Regions from separate parts of the Streptomyces sp. SM18 genome, predicted to be linked through region 1. Evidence: riboswitches for the same ligand, from Rfam matches in the RefSeq annotation. Region 1 holds a riboswitch; each other region holds the start of a gene.
The links. A riboswitch is a leader RNA that binds a small molecule or an ion and turns the genes downstream of it on or off. The one in region 1 is predicted to bind cobalamin.

Region 1 (2,191 bases):
GTCCGTCGGCCAGCGCCGACAGCTGGCTCGTCACCTGCGTGTACAGGGCGTGGGCGGGCTCGTCGTCCAGCCGTTCGACGTGCCAACCGCCCGGACGGGGCATCCGGAGGACCGGTCCGTCGTCGGCCCTGTGCAGTCCGTCCAGGTCGAGGAGGATCCCGTGCAGGACGACGCAGGCCAGCGCCGGGGACCAGAGGCGGGCCGCGTGTCCGAGCTGGGCGATGGAGACGTCGATGCGCGGTTCCGCGGTGTGGTGGCGGCGCGCGACGGCCTCGGCGAGATCGGTGAAACCGTCCGCGTAGGAACGGGCGAGCGGATGCCAGCCGTCGTCCTCGCCCCCGGCGCGCAGGACGAAGAAGCCGCCGAGGTCCGCCACGTCGCGCAGGGCGTCGGTGACGGACGCGGCCGAGGCGCGGGCATCGTGCACGTGCTGTCTCTCCGTGGGGTGAGGGGGCCGTACGGCACGGCCAGGAAGGCGTACGACGGGCCGGCCGGCCCGTACGACAGGGTCAGCGGGCCGTACGACGCCGGGCCGGGGTGATGGCGTACAGGTCGAGGATGTCCGGCCGGGGTGCGACACCAGGTCCGCCGGCGCGTGCCCAGGCGACGATGTCCTCGGTGGCGTCCGGATCGTTGACCAGTCCCAGCCAGACGGGCCGGGCACCGGCGGCGCGGCCCTCGGCGGAGGGCTGGACGACGATGACGTTGGCCTGCTCGCATACGTCCAGGCAGGCGGAGACCCGCACCGGCACCTCGGCGCGCAGGCGCGCGGTCTGGGCGGAGTGGTCGACGCCCGTCACCTTCGGGGTGCCGCAGCAGCAGTCACGGCACACGACGACCCGGCAGGGCACCGGTTCGCGGCCGGACGGGACGGTGTCGGCGGGCATGCCGCATCGTTCCTCTCTTCCGGGGAGATCCGCCCCGGTGGTCCGTCGAGGAGGCGACCGCGTGAGTCTCCTGGCTCTCGGGTCACAGCTCGCTCCGCGCCGTCCCGCCCTCGGGGCAGGGGGCGGGTGCGGGGCTCGCTCGCCGATCACAGTGGCGGGACCGCGCCGGATTTCCACCGGCTTCCTCGGACCGCCGTCGCCTTGTTGCTCCGGCCATCTTTCCACCTCGTACGCCGTGCTGTCAGGGTGGGGGCACTCCGGGAAGGCCCGGCGACGTGATCAGCCGGCGGTCCGGTCGCTCTCGACCGGATAGGGCACGAAGGTGCTGCTGTTCTGGTCGATGAGCAGCGGGCGGCCGAGCGGTGGTGCGGCCCGCTGGGAGCAGTCGAGGCGTTCGCAGACGCGGCAGCCCATGCCGATGGGGGTGGCGGTGGACGGATTGGTCAGGTCGAGGCCGTCCGAGTAGACGAGCCGGTGGGCGTGGCGGATCTCGCAGCCGAGGCCGATGGCGTAGGTCTTGCCGGGTTCGCCCCAGCCGCCGCAGTGCCGGGTGACGGCTCGCGCGGTCCACAGGAACCGCTGGCCGTCGGGCATTTCGGCGACCTGGACGTGGATGCGCCCCGGCGCGGCGAACGCCTCGTACACGTTCCACAGGGGGCAGGTGCCGCCGGCCCGGGAGAAGTGGAAGCCGGTCGCGGACTGGCGTTTGGACAGGTTGCCGGCGCGGTCGACACGGACGAAGGAGAACGGCACACCGCGGAGTCTCGGCCGCTGGAGGGTGCTCAGCCGGTGACAGATCGTCTCGTAGCCGAGACCGAAGTGGTCGGTGAGCCGCTCGATGTCGTAGCGCGCGCTTTCGGCCGCCGCGTGGAAGGCAGCGTAGGGCAGGACCAGGGCGGCGGCGAAGTAGTTGGCGATTCCGATGCGGGCCAGCGCGTGGGTGGGCGATCCGGGCGGGAAGTCCTCGCCGGCCAGCCGGTCGAGGTCCTCCCGGTGTTCGAACAGGGCCAGTTGGGTCGCCATGCGGAACGCGCGCTGACCGGGCCGTAGCCGGGAGGACAGGTGGAGGGTGCGGCTCGCGTCGTCGTAACGGTGCAGCCGTACGCCTGGCTCGGCGGCCAGACGGACACCGTGCTCCGTGGCGAGCCTCGCGGTGAGGGCTCCGGTCACCTCTCCCGGCCTGACCCCGATCTCACCGGCAAGGCGCTCGGCGGCGAGGTCGGTGTCGTGGAGGTAGTTCTGGTGGCGGTAGAAGAAGTCGCGGATCTCCTCGTGGGGCGAGAAGACGGCTCCCCGGTCACGGT
Region 2 (2,191 bases), 6.0 Mb from region 1:
GCCCGGCGGGTGGTACCGCGTCTGGCATGATCGAACAGGCGAGCGGCTGAGCGGGGTGACGGCCGCGCGTGCCAGAGGTCCGGCGGCTGTTCGTTCCAGGGGTGGGGTACACGGCGATGCGGGTACGGAACACGATCACGGCACTCCTGTGCGCGACCGGCGCGCTCACGCTCACGGGCTGCGCCGGGTTCCTCGTCCCGGCGGGGGAGGGTGAACCCGGTCCCTCGGAGAGCCCCGCGCGGGCGTCCGGGCCGCCCGGCAGCGTCCGGGCCGAGACCCTGCCACCCACCCTGCCCGCCGCGCCGGACACCACGCCCGCGCGGGGCGGCCCGTCCACCACCGCGCCCGCCGGGGACTGCCCCGCCTCCGGGGTGAGCGTCTCGATGGGCCCCGTACAGACGGCGATGTTCCACCGCGCCGTCGTCCTCACCCTCACCAACTGCGGCACCGCGCCCTACCGGGTGGACGGCTACCCCGCCGTCCGGGCCCTCGGTGAGGACGGCGGGCGGATCCCCGTCCCGGTGAACCCGGGCGGGTCGATGTTCGGCCAGGACCAGGGGCCGGAGCAGGTCGTGCTGAAGCCCGGCGGGACGGTCCGGTCGATCCTCGCCTGGGTGTCCACCCAGGAGGGCGGCGACCTGATCGAGGGGGACGCGCTGGAGATCGCCGCCGCCCCCGACGCGGGCGTGCGGGTGTTCCCGCTGGAGGGCCACGACCTGCGCCTGATGGACGAGTTGAACACCACCGCCTGGCGTACCGCGCTTCCGGAGTGACGGGCGCGACGGGCGGTCGGACCTGACGGCCTCACGGGCGCGACCGGCCGGCCACCTGATCCGGGTGCCCCGGCCGGGCGACCCGCCGCTGACGAGGGCGTACGCGAGGCCCCGGGCGCCCGGCGGGAGAGGAAGATCACGCCGTACGGCACGGTCTTGGCCATGCACCCGTCACGCGGTACCGTCATCCCGATATGACGACGGCGAGACGGAAACCGGTGGGAATCCGGTACGGTCGCGCCACTGTGTACGAGGCCCCCGGGGCGCCTCGTGAGTCAGACCCGTGGCCGTCGTCCCTGTGCACCACCGATACGGGACGCGAACTCCCTCAGGAGGCCTTGCCATGGCGCAGCACGTCGCTCAGCCGACCGCCACCGATCCATTCGTTCCCGCCGCGCTGCCGCTGAAGGCGATAGCACCCTGGGCGGTCTTCTTCGGCATCCTGATGCTGATCCTTCTGTACTTCGTCGGCGCCGAGCAGGGCGCCACCTCCGTGTTCAGCGGCACGGGTGTCCACGAGTGGGTGCACGACGCCCGCCACCTGCTCGGCTTCCCCTGCCACTGACGCGAGGGACGCCGCACATCATGAACTCCGCAACGGTAAGAAACCTCCTCGTACGCGGCATGCTCGCCGGCCTGGCCGCCGGGGTGCTCGCCCTGGTCGTCGCCTACTTCCTCGGGGAACCGAACGTCGACAGCGCCATCGGCCTGGAGGAAGCCCACGCCCACACGCACACGCACGGAGACGCGGGCGCGGACGCCGGCGGGCACGACGAGGAGGAAGTCGTCTCGCGCTCCCTCCAGTCCACGGCCGGACTCGCCACCGGCATCCTGGTCTACGGGGTGGCCTTCGGCGGCATCGCCGCACTCGCCTTCTGCTTCGCGCTCGGGCGCATCGGACGCTTCGGCCCCCGGGCGACCGCCCTGCTGCTGTCCGGCTGCGCCCTGCTGGCCGTGTACGTCGTGCCGTACCTGAAGTACCCGGTCAACCCGCCGGCGGTCGGTGACCCCGACACCATCGGCAAGCGCACCACGCTGTACTTCCTGATGATGGTGCTCAGCGTGCTCCTCGCGATCGCCGCCATCCTCCTCGGCAAGCGGCTCGCCCCCGCGCTGGGCACCTGGTACGCGACCGTCGCCGCCGTGGCCGCCTTCGCCGTCGCGGTCGGGCTCGCCTACGCGTTCCTGCCGGTGATCAACGAGGTGCCGGACGACTTCCCGGCCACCCTGCTGTGGCGGTTCCGGCTCTCCGCACTGGCCATCCAGACCGTGCTGTGGGGCGCACTCGGCCTCTTCCTCGGCGAACTGGCCGAACGGCTGCTCCGTCCGAAGGCCGTCCCGTCCGGGTCCGGAGGCGCGGTCCCGGCCGCGCGCTGAGTTCTCCGGGACGACGCGTACGTCCGGACGAGAGGCCCCCG
Region 3 (2,191 bases), 2.5 Mb from region 1:
GAGTGCCCGTTGGTGCCCCGGATCAGCGAACCCCGGGCGCGGATGCGGGAGTAGGACAGACCGATGCCGCCCGCGTGCTTGGACAGCCGCGCCACCTGGTGGTAGCGGTCGTAGATCGAGTCCAGTTCGTCCTTCGGGGAGTCCAGCAGGTAGCAGGAGGACATCTGCGGGTGCCGGGTGCCGGAGTTGAAGAGCGTGGGGGAGGAGGGGAGGTAGTCCAGCCGGCTCATCAGCCCGTAGAGCGCGGCGACCTCGTCCAGCGCCCGCGCCGACTCGTCCTCGGCGAGGCCCGACGCGACGCGCAGCATGAAGTGCTGCGGGGTCTCGACGACCTGGCGGGTGTGCGGGTGGCGCAGCAGGTAGCGGCTGTGCAGGGTGCGCAGACCGAAGTAGCCGAAGCGGTCGTCCGCCCCGTCGGCCAGCGTCCGCTCCACGAGCGCGTCGAGCGCCTCGGCGTGCAGTGCGACGAAGGCGGCGGTGCGGTCGGCGATCAGGCCCTCGCGGTGCCCCACGGCGACCGAGGCGGAGAAGGAGGTCGCGCCCTGGCCGGCGGCCTCGTCGGCGATCGAGAGGGTCAGCAGCCGGGCGGCGAGCCGGGAGTACGCGGGGTCCTCCGAGATCAGGCCCGCGGCGGCCTCGGTGGCCAGCGAACGCAGCTCGGCCGCGTCCGAGCGGGCGTTGCGCCCGCGCAACGCGGCGGCGGCGACCCGTCCGGGGTCGGTGTCGGGCAGATCGACGGTGAGTTCGGTCAGGGTCCGCAGCAGGGCGGTCCCGGGTCCGTCGTTCGTGGCTTCCCCGGACGTGGCGGACACAGCGGATTCGGCGGCTGAAACCGGATCGGCGGGCGCGATGGTCACTGGGCATTCCCTCGCTCGGCAGGGGCCCGCGGGAGGAGGGGAGCCGGGCAGGGGGCGGCCGGGGCGGGCAGCACCGTGTACGGCGTCCACCGGCCTATCCGCGAGGCCCGGACGTCTGGCGTCCGGGTCGGTCGATCCGGACGCGCTGTCGGCAGGTCGTCGGACTTGTGGGTAGCACAGATGTGCACCGATCACACCGTTGCGGGACAGTTCCGGATTCGCACCGGATTCCCCTGCGGCGACAGCGAGCACGAGCATACATGTGGGGGCCGCCCGATCGGGCGGCCCCCACATGTTGTGTCGTACGCGAGGGTTGCCCGGTCAGAGATCCAGGCGGAAGGTGAGGAGCGGGACCGCCGGAATGGGGGTCCAGTCCCGCTCCGGGGTCCGTGTGAAGCCCAGTCGGAGGTAGATGCGGTGGGCGGCCCGCATGGTGGTCTGCGTGGACAGGACGAGCCCGGAGAGCCCCTCTGTCGCGCGGGCCCGGTCGACGCAGGCACGGACGAGCGCCTCGCCCACGCCGCGTCCACGCGCCTCGGGGGTGACGGCGAGCATACGCATTTCGGCCTCCCCCTCGCGGGCGATGTCGGCCCAGGGGGTGCCCGCCGTGACGTAGGTGACACCGCCCAGCAGCCGGCCCTCGCCGTCGGTCGCGACGAGGACGTCGGCCTCGGCGGCCCGGCGGGCGACGGCGCGGAGCTCCGCCAGATACGGGTCCTCGGTGCCGAAGTCCAGCAACCCGTCCCCGAGGTAGGCCTCGGCGGTGATGTCGCCCAGGGCGGTGTGCTGGGCGGGGCGCACGGGTCCGATCGTCAGGTCCATGGCGGGCCAGTGTGCCGCGGCGGCGGGGCGGGCGCACGGGGTTTTCGGGCGGCGGGGCACCCCGCCCCGGACACCGCCGTACCGGGTCCGGCCCGGCGGTGCCCCGCGGTGGGTCAGCGGCCGCCCGGGGCGCCCACCGTGGCCGGCGGGAGCTCCGCCCGTACGCCCGGGGCGCCCGCGTCCGCCGTGTAGTCGGCCGGCGAGGTCTCGTCGGCACCGGCCGGGGCCTTCAGCGCGTTCAGGACGACCGTCAGCACGACCACCACGAGCACGTTCAGGACGAACGCGGTGAGGCCGATGTAGCCGATCTCTCCGAGGCCCGGGATCTCCTTCGAGGAGCCGCCGAAGTGCTTCTGGGTCGGGCTGGCCACGCCGTAGGCGGCCACGGTGCCGTAGACCATGCCGACCGCCCAGCCGGCGATCAGCGCCCAGCGGTGGAACCAGCGGGTGAACAGGCCGCCCACCAGGGCCGGCATCGTCTGGAGGATCCAGATCCCGCCGAGCAGCTGGAA
Region 4 (2,191 bases), 140 kb from region 1:
GCCAGGCCCGCCGTCATGGAGACGACGAGCAGCAGACCGAGGACCACCAGGGCCGTGACGAAGGAGCGGCGGCGCGGCTCCCGTTCCGTGACGGGAGCCCGGGACGCGGAGACCCCCGGGGCGTCCTGGGTCCCGGCCGTCACCGGAACCGCTCGGGGTGCAGCCCGTGGGCCAGGTCCTCGACGGCGTACGGTGCCCGGATCCCGACCAGGGTGGCGGTCAGCGGCAGGACGACGAAGCGCTTGTTCTTCACGGCGGGCACGTCCGCGAGGGCGGGCTGGGACAGCAGGAACTTCTTCTTCTGCTCGACGTTGTCGGCCCCCGCGTAGTCGTAGATCGCGATGACCTCCGGCTTCCGGGCCACCACCTGCTCCCAGGAAGCGTCCCCGAAGACGTCGTCGAGGTCGGCGAAGACGTTGCGGCCGCCCGCCAGCTTGATGACCTCGGTGCCCAGGCTCTTGCCGCCCGCGGTGAAGGCCGCCTTGTCGCCGCTGTCGTAGACGAAGACCGGTGTCTCGGGTGCCCCCTTCACGGCCTTCACCGCAGCCCCGACCCGGCCCCGGAGGTCGGCCACCAGCGCGTCCGCCCGGTCCGGCACCCCGAAGACCGAACCGATGGTCCGGATCTCGTCGTAGGTGTCCTCCATGGACACCTGCTTCTTGCCGCAGTACTCGCGGTTCAGGTAGGTGTCGATGCCCGCGTCGGCGAACGCCTCGCGGGACCGGCCCTGGTTCTCGGCGAAGGCGCTGGCGTAACCGCCGTAGACGAAGTCCGGTTCGGCGTCCAGGACCGTCTCGAAGGACGGTTCCTTCGCCGCCAGTTCGGGGACCGCCTCGAAGTCCTTCCGTAGTTCGGGAAGGACGGCGGAGTCCGGGTAGGCGGTTCCGACCATGCGGTCCTTGAGCCCGAGCGCGAGCATCAGCTCGGCGGGGTGCTGATGGATGGTGACCACCCGGGACGGTGGCGCGTCGTACGTGGTGCGGGTGCCGCAGTTGTCGACGGTGACCGGGAAGCCCTTCGCCGGGGCCGTCGCGGCGGACTTCTCCTCCCCGGCGCCCGGGGACGTCCCGCAGCCGGCGAGCAGGGTCGCGGAGAGGGCGACGGCCACACCCATGGCGCGCAGCGGGCGGCGCCGCGTCTGGGAGAAAAGGGGAGAAACGGGGCGAGGTATGTCGCCGTACATGTAAAGCCTCCTGCGGAGTCCGCGCTCCTCGGATCGGGCCCGCGACCGGCCAGTGTCCTGACTCCCGAATCGAGGCCCCCGGCCTTCCCGCGTCGTACGCGGTGGCTCCCCCGGGGACACCCCTCTCCGGTCACAGTGGCGGGACCGTGCCGGATTCGCACCGGCTTCCTGTCTCCCGTCGCGGTGATGACCCGGTGATCCTACGGTCCTCGCAGGCCAGGGGCGAAACGGTGCGAACCCGCGCCGGTCACCCGCTCCGCTCGACGCTCCACAGCGGCAGATGCTCGAAGAAGGCGACCGCGTCCTCACGCCACCGCGTCCGCCAGCCCGCGGCGACCTGGGAGGCCTGCTCCGCGTGGCGCCGCATCTCGGCCCGTGCCCCGGCCGCGACACCCTGGCGTTCGCCGATCTCCCGCAGGGCGGCGAGGGTCCCGGGCGGGCAGGAGGGATCACCGAGCGCCGATTCCACCAGGGCGCGTTCGGTGCCGCTCACGGCGGACAGCAGGGCGCCGACCGTGTAACTGCGTCTGCCGTCGCGGATGTCGGTGCCGACGGGTTTGCCCATGATGTCCGGGTCACCGAACAGGTCCAGGTAGTCGTCGCGCATCTGCCCGCAGATCCCGACCAGGCGCGCGTACCGCCGCAGTTCCTCGTCGAACACCGCGGGCTGCCCGCCGGCCGCCAGGAGCCCGAGCCGCAGCGGCGCGAGCACGGAGTAGCGGGCCGACTTGAAGTCGGCCACCGAGTGCAGGACGTCCTCGGACGGGACGGTGGCGGTGAAATCGCGCTCCAGATCGGCGATCTGGCCGACGAAGGTGTCGGCCGCCGCCCGTGTCACCACCTCGGTCATCGCCTGCCGCAGGGCGACGGGCAGGGGGGCTTCCGTCAGCACCCGCAGGGACAGACCCAGCGCCAGGTCGCCCGCGAGCACGGTGAGACCGAGCGCCGCCCGCGGGTGGTGGGGAAAACGGTCGCGGTAGGCGTAGTACGTCGAGGGGCCGCCCCGGC

Region 2: another riboswitch for cobalamin. It lies ahead of B9S64_RS06320 (CbtB-domain containing protein); the one in region 1 lies ahead of B9S64_RS32865 (hypothetical protein).
Region 3: another riboswitch for cobalamin. It lies ahead of B9S64_RS22230 (ribonucleoside-diphosphate reductase subunit alpha); the one in region 1 lies ahead of B9S64_RS32865 (hypothetical protein).
Region 4: another riboswitch for cobalamin. It lies ahead of B9S64_RS33450 (ABC transporter substrate-binding protein); the one in region 1 lies ahead of B9S64_RS32865 (hypothetical protein).

Annotation. Positions count from the first base shown of each region.
Region 1 covers NZ_CP029342.1:7,432,642-7,434,832, reverse strand. Annotated here, with positions in the region: gene B9S64_RS32870 ((2Fe-2S)-binding protein) at 1-427, opposite strand, end outside; gene B9S64_RS32865 (hypothetical protein) at 510-887, opposite strand; cobalamin riboswitch at 951-1,074, opposite strand; gene B9S64_RS32860 (short-chain fatty acyl-CoA regulator family protein) at 1,167-2,191, opposite strand, start outside.
Region 2 covers NZ_CP029342.1:1,431,346-1,433,536, reverse strand. Annotated here, with positions in the region: gene B9S64_RS06325 (DUF4232 domain-containing protein) at 117-773, shown strand; cobalamin riboswitch at 933-1,080, shown strand; gene B9S64_RS06320 (CbtB-domain containing protein) at 1,117-1,338, shown strand; gene B9S64_RS06315 (CbtA family protein) at 1,359-2,150, shown strand.
Region 3 covers NZ_CP029342.1:4,884,608-4,886,798, forward strand. Annotated here, with positions in the region: gene B9S64_RS22230 (ribonucleoside-diphosphate reductase subunit alpha) at 1-857, opposite strand, end outside; cobalamin riboswitch at 990-1,128, opposite strand; gene B9S64_RS22235 (GNAT family N-acetyltransferase) at 1,179-1,679, opposite strand; gene mctP (monocarboxylate uptake permease MctP) at 1,793-2,191, opposite strand, start outside.
Region 4 covers NZ_CP029342.1:7,572,405-7,574,595, forward strand. Annotated here, with positions in the region: gene B9S64_RS33445 (iron ABC transporter permease) at 1-143, opposite strand, end outside; gene B9S64_RS33450 (ABC transporter substrate-binding protein) at 140-1,183, opposite strand; cobalamin riboswitch at 1,234-1,355, opposite strand; gene B9S64_RS33455 (polyprenyl synthetase family protein) at 1,431-2,191, opposite strand, start outside.